4 regions of the Klebsiella sp. KE9456 genome follow, and region 3 is predicted to be linked to each of the others. Evidence: predicted binding sites of a transcription regulator. Region 3 holds the regulator's gene; each other region holds the start of a gene.
The links. The regulator LexA, encoded in region 3, represses DNA repair genes until DNA is damaged. The targets are predictions, from matches to a motif close to TNCTGTATGTACATACAGNA.
Positions count from the first base shown of each region.

Region 1: the regulator LexA is predicted to act here: its motif matches at 2,394-2,413, upstream of dinB (DNA polymerase IV).
Region 2: the regulator LexA is predicted to act here: its motif matches at 2,583-2,602, upstream of uvrA (excinuclease ABC subunit UvrA).
Region 4: the regulator LexA is predicted to act here: its motif matches at 2,582-2,601, upstream of umuD (translesion error-prone DNA polymerase V autoproteolytic subunit).

Region 1 is NZ_JBDYQK010000038.1:3,122-7,336, forward strand. It holds gene pepD (cytosol nonspecific dipeptidase) at 1-1,154, shown strand, start outside; gene dinB (DNA polymerase IV) at 1,321-2,376, opposite strand; gene nqrM ((Na+)-NQR maturation NqrM) at 2,518-2,733, opposite strand; gene nqrF (NADH:ubiquinone reductase (Na(+)-transporting) subunit F) at 2,736-3,959, opposite strand; gene nqrE (NADH:ubiquinone reductase (Na(+)-transporting) subunit E) at 3,971-4,215, opposite strand, start outside.
Region 2 is NZ_JBDYQK010000003.1:2,677-6,891, reverse strand. It holds gene eat (ethanolamine permease) at 1-130, shown strand, start outside; gene ABK821_RS03725 (aspartate aminotransferase family protein) at 164-1,504, shown strand; gene ssb1 (single-stranded DNA-binding protein SSB1) at 1,908-2,435, opposite strand; gene uvrA (excinuclease ABC subunit UvrA) at 2,684-4,215, shown strand, end outside.
Region 3 is NZ_JBDYQK010000025.1:39,782-43,996, forward strand. It holds gene plsB (glycerol-3-phosphate 1-O-acyltransferase PlsB) at 1-856, opposite strand, end outside; gene ABK821_RS21270 (diacylglycerol kinase) at 986-1,354, shown strand; gene lexA (transcriptional repressor LexA) at 1,477-2,085, shown strand; gene dinF (MATE family efflux transporter DinF) at 2,158-3,474, shown strand; gene ABK821_RS21285 (CsbD family protein) at 3,600-3,809, shown strand; gene zur (zinc uptake transcriptional repressor Zur) at 3,900-4,215, opposite strand, start outside.
Region 4 is NZ_JBDYQK010000004.1:211,883-216,097, forward strand. It holds gene zntB (zinc transporter ZntB) at 1-640, opposite strand, end outside; gene umuC (translesion error-prone DNA polymerase V subunit UmuC) at 874-2,139, opposite strand; gene umuD (translesion error-prone DNA polymerase V autoproteolytic subunit) at 2,139-2,561, opposite strand; gene ABK821_RS06025 (hypothetical protein) at 2,985-3,176, shown strand; gene ABK821_RS06030 (PTS sugar transporter subunit IIB) at 3,356-3,670, shown strand; gene ABK821_RS06035 (DUF1440 domain-containing protein) at 3,723-4,215, opposite strand, start outside.

The DNA.
Region 1 (4,215 bases), on a different contig from region 3:
GTGAATGGGTCAAAGCACGCGGCACCACGCTCGGCGCGGATAACGGTATCGGCATGGCGTCCTCGCTGGCGGTACTGGCTGACGACAACGTGGCTCACGGTCCGCTGGAAGTGCTGCTGACCATGACGGAAGAAGCCGGTATGGATGGTGCGTTTGGTCTGCAGGCTAACTGGTTGCAGGCGGATATTCTGATTAATACCGACTCCGAAGAAGAAGGTGAAATCTACATGGGCTGTGCGGGAGGGATCGATTTCACCTCCGATCTGCCGCTGACCCGCGAGGCCATTCCGGCCGGTTTCCAGAGCGTTAAGCTGACGCTAAAAGGCCTGAAGGGTGGCCACTCAGGCGGTGAAATTCATCTCGGTTTAGGTAATGCCAACAAACTGCTGGCACGCTTCCTGGCAGATCATGCTGCGGATCTGGATCTGCGTCTGGTCGATTTCAACGGTGGTACGCTGCGTAACGCGATCCCACGTGAAGCCTTTGCCAGCCTGGCTGTAGCCGCGGATAAAACAGAGGCCCTGAAAGCACGGGTCAATGATTATCAGCAGGTCCTGAAAAACGAACTGGCGGCCAAAGAGAAAAATCTGCTGGTGCTGCTGGAACCGGTCGCTAACGACCAGGCTGCGCTGACGACACAATCCCGCGATAGCTTTGTCCGCCTTCTTAATGCGACGCCGAACGGCGTCATCCGTAACTCTGACGTGGCAAAAGGCGTGGTAGAAACCTCTCTGAACGTCGGCGTCGTCACGATGACCAGCGACAACGTACAGATTCATTGCCTGATTCGTTCGTTGATCGATAGCGGTAAAGATTATGTCGTGAGCATGCTGGATTCTCTGGGCAAGCTGGCTGGGGCGAAAACCGAAGCCAAAGGCGCCTATCCGGGCTGGCAACCGGATGCCAACTCTCCGGTAATGCATCTGGTGCGTGAAACCTATCAGCGTCTGTTCAACAAGACGCCGAACATCCAGATAATCCACGCAGGCCTGGAATGCGGCTTGTTCAAAAAACCGTATCCGGAGATGGATATGGTGTCTATCGGCCCAACCATTACCGGCCCTCACTCCCCGGACGAACAGGTTCATATCGAAAGCGTTGGTCAGTACTGGACGCTGCTGACAGAACTGCTGAAAGCCATTCCGGCTAAGTAAGCGATAATCCGGCGGTTACACGCCGCCGGATCTCTTCCGCGCGAATCTACCGTTCCCGTCCCACATTTTTTCCATACGAAAGTGGGTAATCCATTCACCGCGTGGAAAAATATCGCGCACAGCACCGGGAAATCCTCTTCTGTGTAAAGCCTGATGGTTGGCATCATTACAGTCCCAGCACCAGTTGTCTCTCAAGCTGCGGATCAAGTAACGTCACGTGCAGCCCCACCAGCCTGACTCCTCTCCCTCCCCGCCGCTCATGCCAGGTTTTATAGGCGGTAGCGATCAAATCATCTTTATTTAACCGGGGCCAGACATGTTCCTGCGTGGTGAGCTGGAAATCGTTAAATTTTAGTTTGATCCCTTGACGAGCGATCAGCAAATCGGGTTTTACCTTCGCCAGACGTCGTTCCAGTTCCGGATAGAGACTCTCAATAATCGACTGGCACAGATCCCACTGATGGATATCCTCCGCCAGAGTACGTTCCACACCAATCGATTTACGCTGCCGCTCGCTGCTGATTTCTCGTTCATCGATCCCATGGCTGCGCTCCCATAATATCCGACCGAATTTACCAAAACGCTTAAGCAACATCGCCAGATCGCTCTTCTGCACATCTTCGCAGGTTCGTAACCCCATGCTTTCCAGCTTCGCTGCTGAAACTCTACCAACACCCGGGATCTTCGATAACGGCAATGTTTTGACAAATTCTGCGACCTGATGTGGTGCGATGACAAACTGACCGTTGGGTTTGTTCAGATCCGAGGCGATTTTGGCAAGAAATTTTACTGGTGCAACCCCGGCGGAAGCGGTCAAATTTAACTCGCGCTGAATTGTCTCACGGATCTCCTGCGCCATCCGTGTCGCGGATCCCTGGCAATGAACGCTGTCGCTAACATCAAGATAGGCTTCGTCCAGCGATAACGGTTCAATTAACGAGGTATAGCGGGAAAAAATCTCCCGGATATGATTCGATGCCTCTTTGTAAGCGTCAAAACGGCCGGGCAGCAAGGTCAAATGCGGGCAAAGCTTGAGGGCGGTGGCGGTCGGCATGGCGCTGCGCACGCCGTATTTACGCGCCGGATAGTTGGCCGTACTGATGACGCCGCGCTGCACCCGGCTACCGCCAATAGCAACAGGAATATCGCGCAGGGTCGGGTTGTCACGCATTTCAACCGCCGCGAAGAAACAGTCCATATCAACATGGATGATTTTGCGCATAGTTAACCCTCACTCACAACTGTATAAGTATACAGCATAAATCAGGTCATTGAGAAGGGAGGCATTGTAAGAGGCGAGGGATATCATGGGGTGAATAACCCGGCGTCGCTATGACTGACCGGGTTAAGGGAACGGAAGAGACTAGAGAATGCGCTTTTGCTGACGCTGCGACTCAAGAGCAATGCGTTTTTTACGCGCATCACAGGGCTCAGGGCAGTCGCAGACTTTTTCCATCCCCAGCGAGGCGATCCCGCCACAGCTCCCCTGAATGCTCTTGCGCTTGATCAGGTATCCCAGCGACATTCCCAGAATAACCAGCGCAAAAATAACAAAGGTCGCCACAAAAATCGTCAGCATCATCAGCCTCCAAAATCGTCCAGCATGATGTTTTCATCCTCAACGCCCAGATCTTTGAGCATTTTAATCACCGCGGCGTTCATAACCGGTGGGCCACACATATAAAATTCACAGTCTTCCGGCGCCGGATGATCGCGAAGGTAATTTTCATACAGGACGTTATGGATAAAACCGGTATACCCGGTCCAGTTATCTTCCTCCAGCGGATCGGAGAGTGCCACATGGAAGGTAAAATTTGGATTATCCCGCGCCAGCTGTTCAAATTCTTCGCCGTAGAACATCTCGCGCAGGGAGCGCGCACCATACCAGAAACTAATTTTACGCGTGCTGCGCAGTCGTTTGAGCTGATCAAAAATATGTGAGCGCATTGGTGCCATCCCTGCCCCACCGCCGATAAACACCATCTCTGCATTGGTCTCTTTGGCAAAAAATTCGCCAAACGGCCCGGAAATCGTAACTTTATCGCCAGCTTTCAGTGACCAGATATAGGAAGACATAATACCCGGCGGTGCGTCCGGCACTTGCGGCGGCGGCGTCGCAATACGCACGTTGAGCATAATGATGCCTTTCTCTTGCGGATAGTTGGCCATCGAATAGGCGCGCAACGTGGGTTCTTTCACCTCGGAAACGTAGCGGAAAAGATTAAACTTTTCCCAGTCATCCCGGTATTCGTTCGGGATATCAAAATCGGCATACGCCACCTTATGTGACGGACACTCAATCTGAATATAGCCGCCTGCGCGGAATGGCACCTCATCACCGTCCGGTACACGCAGCTTCAGCTCTTTGATAAAAGTGGCTTTGTTATCGTTGGAGATTACCTCGCACTGCCACTTTTTAACCCCAAAAATCTCTTCCGGCAGCTCGATTTTCATATTTTGCTTTACCGCGACCTGGCAAGCCAGGCGGCAACCTTCTCTCGCCTCACGTTTGGAGATATGAGAGAGTTCGGTTGGCAGTATATCGCCGCCGCCTTCTTTCACCATCACCCGACACTGACCGCATGAACCGCCGCCACCGCAGGCTGATGAGACGAAAATACCGTTGCTGGAGAGCGTATTCAGGAGCTTATCCCCCGCAGGAGTACGAATCTGCTTATCCGCTTCGTTGTTGATTTCAATGACCACATCGCCCGCATTCACCAGCTTTGCACGCGCAGCAAGTATCAGCCCCGATAGCACCAGGACGATCAGCGTGAACATCACTACGCCAAGAATAATTTCCATACTTTCCGCCCTTATAGCTGCACACCGGAAAATGACATAAAGCCCAGCGCCATCAGACCCGTGGTAATAAAGGTGATCCCTAACCCACGCAAACCAGCAGGCACGTTCGCGTACTTCATTTTTTCACGGATGCCCGCCATCGCCACAATCGCCAGCATCCAGCCAATGCCTGAGCCGAAGCCGTAAACGATGGATTCAGTGAAGTTATAGTCACGCTGGACCATGAAAGAAACGCCGCCAAAAATCGCACAGTTAA
Region 2 (4,215 bases), on a different contig from region 3:
GCTGTGGTTTAACCCGCAGATTGGCGCGTTATTCCTGGCCTTTATGGTAGCCGGTTACCTCTATTTTCTGACAACACACGCCCGGAGAAACGCGCTTGCCAGCTCTCCGGTCACGGCGACCAACGAATAAGTCTGCCTCAGAGCCTGAATAAAAGGAGTGATTATGACCGTACGATCAACCATCATGGACACCAATAGCTTTCGCGCTGAACATGCCGACAGCCTGGCTCCGGAGATCCGCCAGTTAACCGATAAACGCAGCAAGATCCTCGGCGAGTCCTACCGCCTGTTTTACCGTAATCCAGTTCATCTGGTGCGCGGGCAGGGACAGTATTTGTGGGATAAGCAGGGGAATAAATATCTGGATGTTTACAACAATGTTGCCAGTATCGGCCACTGTCATCCGGCGGTAATTGAAGCGGTTCACCAGCAGATGATGCAGTTAAATACCCATACCCGCTATCTGCATGAACATATTCTTGATTACAGCGAGTCACTCCTCGCCACGCTTCCCGGCGAAATTAATCGGGCGATGTATATGTGTACTGGCTCTGAGGCCAATGACCTGGCGATTCGCATTGCCCGCGCCTGGAGCGGCGGCACCGGCATTATTGTCTCCCGTGAGGCCTACCACGGAACCAGCGCGTTAACCTCTGGCGTATCGCCTGCTCTGGGCAGCGGCCAGCCCCTGGCGCCTGAAACGCGCCTGGTGGCCCCACCGGATTTTTACCGTAACCAGACCGCCGATCCAGGCGCCTGGTTTGCAGCGGAAATTCAGAAGCAGATTGATGATATGGCGGCCCACGGCATTAAATTCGCCGGTTTCCTGGCTGACTCCATTTTCTCTTCTGACGGCGTTTTACCTGGCCCACGCGGTTTTCTGAAACAGGCGATCGATGTGGTCCATAAAAACGGCGGGATTTTTATCGCCGATGAAGTACAGCCCGGTTTTGCCCGTACCGGCGAGGCATTCTGGGGATTTGCCCGCCACGATGTGGTGCCTGATGTCGTGACCACCGGCAAACCGATGGGCAACGGCATCCCGGTCTCAGGGCTGATGGCTAAAGGAGAAGTGCTGGCGGCTTTCAGCGACGCGCTTCCCTATTTTAACACCTTTGGCGGCAACCCCGTTGCTATGGCTGCGGCCCAGGCGGTATTGAGCGTTATCCAGCAGGAAGAGCTCCAGGCCCATAGCCTGCATATCGGCGAGCAACTGCTGGCGGCGCTGCGCACTTTGCAGGATAAGCACGAATGCGTCGGCGATGTACGCGGCGCCGGGCTATTTATTGGCTTCGAACTGGTCACCGACAGGGAAAGTAAACAGCCGAATAAGGCCCTGGCGCTTAATCTTATTGAAGCGCTGCGCGAAGAGTTTGTCCTGACTTCCGTGGCCGGACCTTACGGTAATGTCCTTAAATTACGCCCGCCGCTATGCTTCCAGGCCGAAGATATCGACTGGCTGGTGAGCGCGCTTGACCGTTGCCTGACCAGATTAGGCTCCTGATCTGCCGGGGGTGATAGAACCAGATTGTGCCGTTTCCGAAAGAACGAGTCTCATGGATGAGACGCGTCGCTCAGAAGACGGCGCGCCTGCAACCTGGAGTATGGCGGGTATAAATATTGGTAAGGCTCCAGAATAACCTTGAGCCATAGATATCCGGAAACCCACGATGAACGATTATTCAACCAATCAGGCTTAACCCGATGAAACCTGCAATGGCTGGCGCAAAGCAGGTTATTTCCCCGCAACCAGCCTTTTCCTGACATGCTACACTCCCCCTCCCTCTTTCGAGGTTCAAACCCATTACTGGGTAAGGATAAGTCAGGCTTGCAACCGGCGCTTCAGCAACCTAGCGTTAACTCAAAAAAATGAGTTAACACTTTGTTTACATATAAAAACTTCAAACTCAGAATGGGATATCGTCGTCAAAGTCCATTGGCGGTTCGTTGGATGGTGCTGCCGGAGCCTGTTGCTGCGGGCGAGACTGCGCGCCACCGCTAAACTGGTTGCCGCCCTGCGGCTGCTGAGGCTGGCCCCAACCACCCTGCTGCTGACCGCCGCCTGCCGGCGCGCCGGTGCCCTGCTGACGACCGCCGAGCATTTGCATCGTGCCGCCAACGTTAACCACCACCTCAGTGGTATATTTGTCCTGCCCGGATTGGTCTGTCCACTTGCGGGTACGCAACTGGCCTTCAATATAAACCTGAGAACCTTTACGCAGATACTCACCAGCTACTTCCGCCAGTTTGCCAAACAGCACAACGCGGTGCCATTCAGTCTGCTCTTTCATCTCACCGGTCACTTTATCACGCCAGGATTCGGAAGTAGCCAGCGTAATGTTGGCAACCGCACCACCACTCGGCATGTAGCGAACTTCCGGGTCCTGGCCCAGATTACCGACGAGAATCACCTTGTTTACGCCTCTGCTGGCCATGTCTGTGTCTCCTGAATACGATTCTTGATTAAGTGTAAACGCGCGAGTGTATCATTTCCAGGGGGTCATTTGATAGCTGGGAAGTGTGTTCCGGATATCACGCGCGGGCTGACATTGTTACATAGCTTGCCGGAAAATGCATTCGAACACTGTATATTCAAACAGGTTAAATTGTGTCATAATTAGCCGTTTCCGCCGTTTGTCCTTCAAGCAAACCAGGCAATCCGCGTATCTACCGGGAAAGGTGAATGGATAAGATCGAAGTTCGGGGCGCCCGCACCCACAATCTCAAAAATATCAACCTCGTCATCCCACGCGACAAACTGATTGTCGTTACCGGGCTTTCGGGTTCAGGCAAATCCTCATTGGCTTTCGACACGTTGTACGCCGAAGGACAGCGTCGTTACGTTGAATCGCTCTCCGCCTACGCGCGGCAGTTCCTGTCGCTGATGGAAAAGCCGGACGTCGACCATATCGAAGGGCTGTCGCCAGCAATTTCCATTGAACAGAAATCGACCTCCCACAACCCGCGTTCGACGGTAGGTACCATTACCGAAATTCACGACTACCTGCGTCTGCTGTACGCACGCGTCGGCGAACCCCGCTGCCCGGATCACGACGTCCCGCTGGCGGCGCAGACCGTCAGCCAGATGGTGGATAATGTGCTTTCTCAGCCTGAAGGCCAGCGTCTGATGCTGCTGGCGCCGATCATTAAAGAGCGCAAAGGCGAGCACAGCAAAACGCTGGAAAACCTCGCCGGGCAGGGCTACATCCGCGCGCGGATCGACGGCGAAGTGTGCGATCTCTCCGATCCGCCAAAGCTGGAGTTGCAGAAGAAACACACGATCGAGGTGGTTATTGACCGCTTTAAAGTACGTGAAGATCTCAGCACCCGTCTGGCCGAGTCTTTTGAAACCGCGCTGGAGCTCTCCGGCGGCACCGCGATCGTCGCCAATATGGATGATCCAAAAGCGGAAGAGCTGCTGTTCTCCGCCAACTTCGCCTGCCCGATTTGTGGCTACAGCATGCGTGAACTGGAACCGCGCCTGTTCTCCTTCAACAACCCGGCTGGCGCTTGCCCGACCTGCGATGGCCTGGGCGTACAGCAATATTTCGACCCTGAACGCGTCATTCAAAATCCTGAACTCTCGCTGGCTGGCGGGGCTATCCGCGGCTGGGATCGGCGGAATTTCTACTATTTCCAGATGCTGAAATCGCTGGCGGAGCATTATAAGTTCGACGTGGAAGCCCCCTGGGGAACCCTGGAGGCCAGCGTGCAGAAGGTCGTGCTGTATGGTTCAGGTAAGGAAAACATTGAATTCAAATACATGAACGATCGCGGCGACACCTCCGTGCGCCGCCATCCGTTCGAGGGCGTGCTGCACAACATGGAGCGCCGCTATAAAGAGACGGAATCCAGCGCGGTACGGGAAGAGTTGGCGAAGTTCATCAGCAACCGTCCATGCACCAGCTGCGACGGCACTCGCCTGCGTCGCGAAGCGCGGCACGTGTTCGTCGAAAACACGCCGTTACCGACCATCTCAGATATGAGCATTGGCCACGCGATGGCGTTTTTCAACAATCTGAAGCTCTCCGGCCAGCGCGCGCAAATCGCCGAGAAAGTGCTGAAAGAGATTGGCGATCGCCTGAAATTCCTCGTCAACGTCGGCCTGAACTATCTGACCCTTTCCCGCTCGGCGGAAACCCTCTCCGGCGGCGAGGCCCAGCGTATTCGCCTCGCCAGCCAGATTGGCGCAGGCCTGGTCGGCGTGATGTACGT
Region 3 (4,215 bases):
TATGGACGTTAATCCCTTGATAGAGACGGTTCCAGGTAAAGCCCAGAATACGGTCGGTCAGACGGATCATCTCGTAGGAGAAGTTGGCGGCAATCTCTTCCATCAGCGCGATGGCGTTTTGCTGCGCTTTTTCATGGGAGATTTTCTTGCTGCGTGCTTCATCTTCCACCGCGCGGGCAATGGCTTTTGACGCCAGCAGTTTATTGAACAGATCCTGACGGGCTGGCAGACGCGGCCCGACGGCTGCCAGACGCTGGCGGGCAAAGTGCATGCGCGCCACGCGGGCCAGTTTCTGAGCGATAATTTTGTCGGTGCCGTGCTCGTCCGCCATCTTACGTAGAGAGACCGAAGGCGAGAAACGCACAAAGCTGTCGCGTCCCAGCCAGGAGACGGCAAAGAATTTCTGCACGCCGTTGAGCATACGTAAAGGCGGGTTTTCTTCTCCCTTTTCGCGCCCCGGAGCACGACCGAACATCACTGAAACTGGCACCATCTGTACATCCAGATCGGGATGATTACGGTGCAGGTCCAGATAGTCATGGAACAGCTTGATGGACTCTTCCTTTGGCGTGTAATAGGTAAATACGCGCGGGCCGCCGTGGATAAATACATAGCGCGGAAGCAGAGAGCCATCGATTTCCAGCGGCTCCAGAGGATCGGGTAACTCATGTGCCAGACACTGAGCGCGTAGCGTCAGCAGGTCCGCCTTCGAATTGTAAGGCAGGACGTACATAATAGGGCGCGAGGTATCCAGGCCTAATTCCTCGGCAGGTTGCGCCGGAATAGACTTGCTTTTTACCAGCACCCTTAATGGTAAATTCAGTAATTTATAGTAAATTCGTTGCCAGCCAGACATAGACGATATGAAGCCCCTGGTTAATCATGCAAATGCGCGGCAAGAATAACAGAAAGTGCGCAAAATTTCCGGTGTAACGCGGCAAACGCGTACACTCATTGGCGTTATTTACATTAAAAGGTTCGTTTGATGGCCAATAATACCACCGGGTTAACCCGAATTATTAAAGCCGCAGGGTATTCCTGTAAAGGATTTCGCGCGGCGTGGATCAACGAGGCCGCATTTCGTCAGGAAGGTATCGCGGCCATTATTGCCGTGGCAATAGCCTGCTGGCTGGACGTCGATGCCGTCACCCGGGTTCTGCTGATTGGTTCGGTTCTGCTCGTGATGATAGTTGAAATTATCAATAGCGCCATTGAAGCCGTCGTCGACCGTATTGGTCCTGAGCGTCACGTCCTTTCGGGACGGGCGAAAGATCTGGGGTCCGCGGCGGTTCTGCTGGCGATTATTATCGCGCTGATGACCTGGGGAATGCTGTTGTGGGCGAACTATCGCTGACTCTTGCCGTATCGGTTCGCAAAATGGAAAGAAACTGCTGATTTTTGTGTGAAATATGGTTCCAAAATCACCGTTAGCTGTATATACTCACAGCATAACTGTATATACACCCAGGGGGCGGAATGAAAGCGTTAACGACCAGGCAGCAGGAGGTGTTTGATCTCATTCGGGATCATATCAGCCAGACGGGCATGCCGCCGACGCGTGCGGAGATTGCTCAGCGCTTGGGGTTTCGTTCCCCAAACGCGGCGGAAGAACACCTGAAGGCGCTGGCGCGTAAAGGCGCAATCGAGATCGTTTCTGGCGCTTCTCGCGGTATTCGCTTGCTGACGGAGGAAGAGAGCGGTCTGCCGCTAATTGGCCGCGTTGCCGCAGGTGAACCGCTGCTGGCGCAGCAGCATATTGAAGGCCACTATCAGGTGGATCCATCCATGTTTAAGCCGAGCGCCGATTTTCTGCTGCGCGTCAGCGGTATGTCAATGAAAGACATCGGGATTCTGGATGGCGATCTGCTGGCGGTGCATAAAACGCAGGATGTGCGCAACGGTCAGGTGGTTGTGGCGCGCATTGACGAAGAAGTCACCGTGAAGCGGCTGAAAAAGCAGGGCAACGTCGTTGAGCTGCTGCCTGAAAATAGCGAATTTTCCCCGATCGTGGTCGATCTGCGCGAACAAAGTTTTACCATTGAAGGCCTGGCTGTCGGCGTTATCCGCAACGGCAACTGGCAATAACCTCGCCATTCCGCAGCATTATCCGCTGATGCATGATGCTGCGTCGTTTACTTCCATTCAGGCTCCTCTTCCATGCTTTTTAACTCTGCTGACAGAGCCCTGTGGCGCTTAGCGTTACCGATGATCTTCTCCAATATCACCGTTCCGCTGTTGGGACTGGTGGATACCGCCGTTATTGGTCACCTCGACAGCCCAGTTTATCTGGCAGGCGTGGCGGTTGGCGCAACGGCCACCAGCTTCCTTTTTATGCTGCTTCTGTTTCTGCGCATGAGCACTACCGGACTGACGGCGCAGGCATTTGGCGCAAACGATTCGCAGCGGCTGGCGCGCGCGCTGGTGCAGCCGATTGTTCTGGCGCTGGCCGCCGGGGTAGCGATCGTCCTCTTCAGGGGGCCGTTAATCAATCTGGCGCTACATATTGTCGGCGGCAGTGAATCTGTGCTCGTACAGGCCCGGCACTTTCTTGAGATTCGTTGGCTAAGCGCGCCCGCCTCGCTGGCGAATCTGGTCCTGCTGGGCTGGCTGCTTGGTGTGCAGTATGCCCGGGCGCCGGTGATCCTGCTGGTGGTCGGCAATGTTCTTAACATTGCGCTCGATTTATGGTTGGTGATCGGCCTGCATATGAATGTTCAGGGAGCGGCGCTGGCGACGGTCACGGCAGAATACGCCACCTTCTTTATTGGACTGTTAATGGTGAGACGCGTGCTGGCGCTGCGTGGCGTTCCCCTGTCGATGTTGAAAAACGCCTGGCGTGGCGACATACGCCGTTTGCTGGCGTTAAATCGCGACATCATGCTGCGTTCGCTGCTGCTACAGCTTTGCTTCGGGGCGGTGACAGTATTCGGGGCCCGTCTCGGCGCCGATGTGGTGGCGGTCAATGCGGTACTGATGACTATGCTGACCTTTACCGCCTACGCACTGGATGGTTTCGCCTATGCCGTTGAAGCCCATTCCGGGCAGGCCTACGGCGCGCGCGATGACGGTCAACTGCTTGTCGTCTGGCGTGCGGCCTGTCGCCAGTCAGGGATGGTGGCGCTGGCGTTTACGCTGATTTACAGCCTTGCCGGTGAGCAGATCATCAGCGTGTTGACGTCTCTGCCTTCATTGCAGCAACTGGCCGACCGCTATCTCATCTGGCAGACGATACTGCCGGTGATTGGTGTCTGGTGCTATTTGCTGGACGGTATGTTTATCGGCGCGACGCGCGGGGCGGAGATGCGTAATAGTATGGTTGTGGCGGCGGCGGGATTTGCCCTGACGCTGTTAACGCTACCGGTTCTCGGGAATCACGGTTTGTGGCTGGCGCTGACGGTTTTTCTTGCCCTGCGCGGGGCGTCGCTGGCGCTCATCTGGCGGCGACACTGGCGGTATGGAACCTGGTTTTCGTAGCGGGTTTTATTTGTCTGCTGGTTAAAGATTCTGAATAATAAATTCTACTCAGAATACTCATCTATAGTTAAGTCATGCCCGGCCCATAACGGGCTGTTCATTCACCGAACGATGAGGATTGCATGATGAATAAAGACGAAATCGGCGGTAACTGGAAACAGTTGAAAGGTAAAGCAAAAGAACAATGGGGCAAACTGACCGACGACGATATGACCGTCATCGAGGGTAAACGTGACCAGCTTGTCGGTAAGATTCAGGAACGTTATGGCTACGCCAAAGACCAGGCCGAGAAAGAGGTCACGGAGTGGGAAACCCGTAACGATTATCGCTGGTAGCGAAAGCGTCGTGTTTTAACCCACTGTTAGTGCCTGCCTTGACGGTATCCGGAGGTACCGTCAGCCTTGATTCCCGCTGCGGCTCACCCCTCAGCGGGCTTTCTTTTTAATCTGTATGGTGTGATCGTGATGGCAGTGCCCCGGCGTGCTGCAGGCTTCGACTTCAACGCAGGCGGCACACAGGCCGTGAGCTTCAATCACATTGTGGCGCAGAGCGAAGCCCATTTTCGCCGCCAGGGAATGCATAATATCTTCTACACCTTCCGCACACTCTTCTTTGACGCCACCGCAGCGGTCGCAGATAAACATCGCTGAGCTGTGGGTTGGCTGATCGAAAAGGTGACACAGCACATAGCTGTTGGTGGATTCCACCTTGTGCACGAGTCCCTGCTCCAGCAAAAACTCC
Region 4 (4,215 bases), on a different contig from region 3:
CACTGGCCAGACGGGCATAAACATCACGCTGCGGCGCCATATAGCGGCGCATAACGATAAGCTGCTTGCGCAACAGCGCCAGAAAGCCGCGGGGCGGTATCTGCTGGTCCAGTAAATCATCTTCCAGATCGATAATCCGGTCATGAAGTTGCTCAATAAACTCGCTGGCGTGATCGGTCAGCGCATCACAGACTTCCACCAGCCATCTACCGCCGTCTACCGGACCATTCCCCTCACGCAAGTCACCAAGTACATCGTCCAGCGCCAGAACTTTACGCTGCCGGGTTGTGACGATTAAACGCTCGTCCATATACAGGCGCATCGCCACCAGTTGGTCCGGGCGCTCATCAGTGCTGCCGTTGATACAGCGCAGCGTAATTAGTGCCCCATCGCCAATCCGCGTCACGCGGGGGCGCGTGCTTTCTCCGGCCAGCGCACCGCGCACATTATTGGGCAGCAGCGACGTCGACGCCAGCCATTGCGCGCTGTCAACATGGGTATAGTTAAGATGCAGCCAGCAAGGATGTTCCTTATCAATAATGTCGCTGTCCGCCAGCGGCTTCACGCCGCCCTGCCCGTCCAGCACCCAGGCAAAAATGGCATCCGGCACCTGGAGTTGCGAGCCCTTAATTGCGTCCACTGAACCTCCGTTAACTTATGCTGATTTCCGTAGTCTAGCCCTACACAACGGTTACGCAAGAGTTAGTCGCGACATGCCACTGAATTCACTGATGAAAAAGCATAGAGAATGGGGAAAAAACCTATTGGCGGGCTAACGTCCACAGGAAACCGAATCACTGCGGCCCTGCGGGTAACAACCCGACGAGCGTGATCAGCGCTTCGACGATAGCATGAATCGTAGATAGCAACGCTTTACAGCTTCACCCGCAACAAATCACTCAACCGGGTGGTGTAGGCTGGCGACAGCCTGTGCCGCTTCATCTCCCAGCGACGCGCGATTCCTTGCCCGGCAAACCAAAGCTGACCTTTCTCTCGTTGATTGACGGAATCCAGCACCGTCATAAGTGCTTCACTATTAGCATGTGGTTGATAGTCATCAAACAATCCGAACTGCGCCACGCCCTGGCTAAAGAAGTCCCCCAGCATCACCCCGCACTTTTGATACCGGTATCCCTCCCGCCAGATTGTATCCAGGCATTTTATCGCCGCCTTGATAATATCCCGGCTATCCCGGGTCGGGATCGGGATGTTGGTACCGGCGTTTTGGCCGTAGCAGGCTTCATTACCCGCAAACGGACTGGTTTTCACAAAGGCGGAAACATAGCGACAATATTGATGCTCTGCGCGCAGCTTCTCGGCGGCGCGCGCCGCGTGGCTGCATATGGCTTCCCGCATCAGTTCGTATTCAGTCACCTTATGACTAAATGAACGCGAGCAGATAATTTGCTGTTTACTCGGGATAAATTCTTCCAGTGCAAGGCAGGGTTCGCCGCACAGTTCTCGTACAGTACGCTCCAGCACGACGCTGAAATGCTTTCTGATCAGTGCAGTTGGCGTTCCGGCAAGCTCAAGCGCGGTGTTAATCCCCATCGCATTGAGTTTTTTCGCGGTGCGGCGGCCAACGCCCCAGATGTCACCGACGTCAACCCGCGCCAGCAGTTTCCGCTGCCTGACCGGCAAAGAGAGATCGACAACACCCGAGAATGTTGACCATCTTTTTGCCGCATAATTGGCCAGTTTGGCCAGCGTCTTCGTCGGCCCGATCCCCACGCCCACCGTCAGGCCGGTGCACTGGAGCAATGTACTTCGCACATGGCGACCGAATGCTTCAAGCTCCTCAGAACGGTGCATTCCGCTAAGATTCACAAAGGCTTCATCAATGGAATATTGATAAACCGCAGGAGCCAGCTCTTCAAGAAGCGTCATCACCCGTTGGGACATATCACCGTACAGCGCATAATTGCTGCTGAATACCGCCACCTGATGGCGTTCAAACTGCGATTTCACCTTGAAATATGGCGCGCCCATCGGGATCTCCAGCAATTTAGCCTCATCATTTCTGGCGATCACGCAGCCGTCATTGTTGCTTAACACCACCACCGGACGCCCGCGTAAATCCGGGCGAAAAACCATCTCGCAGCTGGCATAGAATGAATTGACATCCACCAGGGCAAACATTAACGAAACCTGTTGATACTGAAAGTGACAACACCAAAAATCTCCAGATCTTCGCCGTCATTGTGTAGCACAATCGGCGGAAAATCGGGATTCATCGGCAGCAGTTGCATGATGGGATGAGTGCACAAACGCTTAACCGTATATTCACCGGCCAGTGAAGCAATGATGATATCGCCATGCTTCGCTTTCAGACTGCGATCTACCACCAGCAGCGAGCCTTCATAAATACCGGCGTCAACCATCGACATGCCTGTCGCCATGACAAAATAGGTTGCCGCAGGATGACGGACACACAGCTCGTTGAGGTCAATCCCCTTCTCAATGTAATCCTGCGCCGGACTGGGAAATCCACACTGAACAAGGTCGCTAAACAGCGGAATCGACATGACCTGGCGCAATTCAACCGGTTTGTAGAACATCATAATAAACTCACTTGCAATGACACTGTGTTTTTATACAGTATCAATATTTACCAGGAATTTATCAACCCACCTGTCGCCCCCTGGCGTGAAGGCATTGAAGTTGTGGGGAATTTAGTCTGTCGTGAGCGCCGCTGGCGGCCCAATGGCTCCAGACAGAAGGTTCGTGCTCCCGGCACTTACCGATGGTCGACCATTGTACGCTGGAAATTTCCGCTCATTGAGAGGAGGATAGAATCCGTTAGTCCGCTCTGTGATCACAACCTGTGGGTGCCCGCCCGGCATACCGCGAAGAACCCATAGCAATAACGGAGATTGCCTACGGCGGAAAAGCCAATAAGAACTCGCTGTCGCACGGCTGTAATACAAACGTTGTAAGATAGGGTTCGGAGGCCATCAGTGCAAAAGCAAAAACGAGGTGAAGAGATGGAAACAGTAAAAGCCAACAATCTGGAACAGGCAAAGCAGCTTCTGCAGTCCGGCGAGGCCATAAAAATCGAACTGGATTTCGAACTTGATTCGGATACGTTTTTTAAGTTTGCCGTCGAATACTGTGTCAATGGGGCGAAGCTCACGCGCGTTGGCGATCGCTTCGTTATTTCACGTAAAAAAAAGTAATCGGCGAATCATCCCCAACCATTCACAGCATCACGCACGTTTGCGTTTTTTAGCTTCTGTGATGGCGACGGTCAGAATAAAATGGACGCAAGAAATTAACCTGTAAAATTGACATGTCGCGCATTTTCGTTAACGGTAGAGGAATAATGTAGCCTCGGTATCTCACCGAGGGTTAAATCGTGAAAAAATTATTAATATGTTGCTTGTTCGGCGCAACAGCAGGAATTATTGCCAGAAAAATGCAAAAAATCGCCGATAACCAGGCATTAGACCTCTTAATCAGCGCCGTTGGTGTTGAAAACTTCTTTAGCGTCGCGCCTGCCTATGATGGTGTTCTGGTCGCTCCGCATATTCAGTATAAGATTGAAGAGTTTATTAACGCGTTGAAATCCGGGCAAGAAATCGCTGTTATTGAAAGTTTGCCTTATGCTTCATTTGACGGCGAAAAGATTCTCAACTTTGCGATGAATACGATGCCTCAATCTCTGGCGTAGTCAGACTGCTGCCCTAAAGAACCCGCGAAATCACGGGTTCTTTCATGACGGCTTATCTGAACGGCGCGTCCAGGGGCACTTCAGCGTCAGGCTCGTGAGTGATGCGGTTGCGAAGATCGCGACGAATCATCTCAATTGCCCAGAACCAAAAGATATGTCCCACCAGTTCCGAAATATACTCATCCGCCGGAATATTCAATAATGAAGGCGTCAGGCCCAGTAACGGAAAAGAGATCCAGTGAACGGCGATAGTGGCGACAATACCTGCCCATACCCCCTGCCATAATTTAACCTTCGGGAAAACTTCGGCAACAACGCAATAGCCGACGGCAAATACCAGAGAGAATATAATATGCGTGACCATCACCGGATTGATAATGTGCTCGGAAAAAGTATACACCGTATGGGTGGGGTCTATTCCCAGGTAGTCGCGCAGGAAAAGATAAGGGGGATTAAATTCATCCCTGCCGCCGGAGAAAGTACGCGGCGGCAAAGGAACTTCTGCCCCCCATTTCACAAACGCCGACATAATCCCTGCAATCACC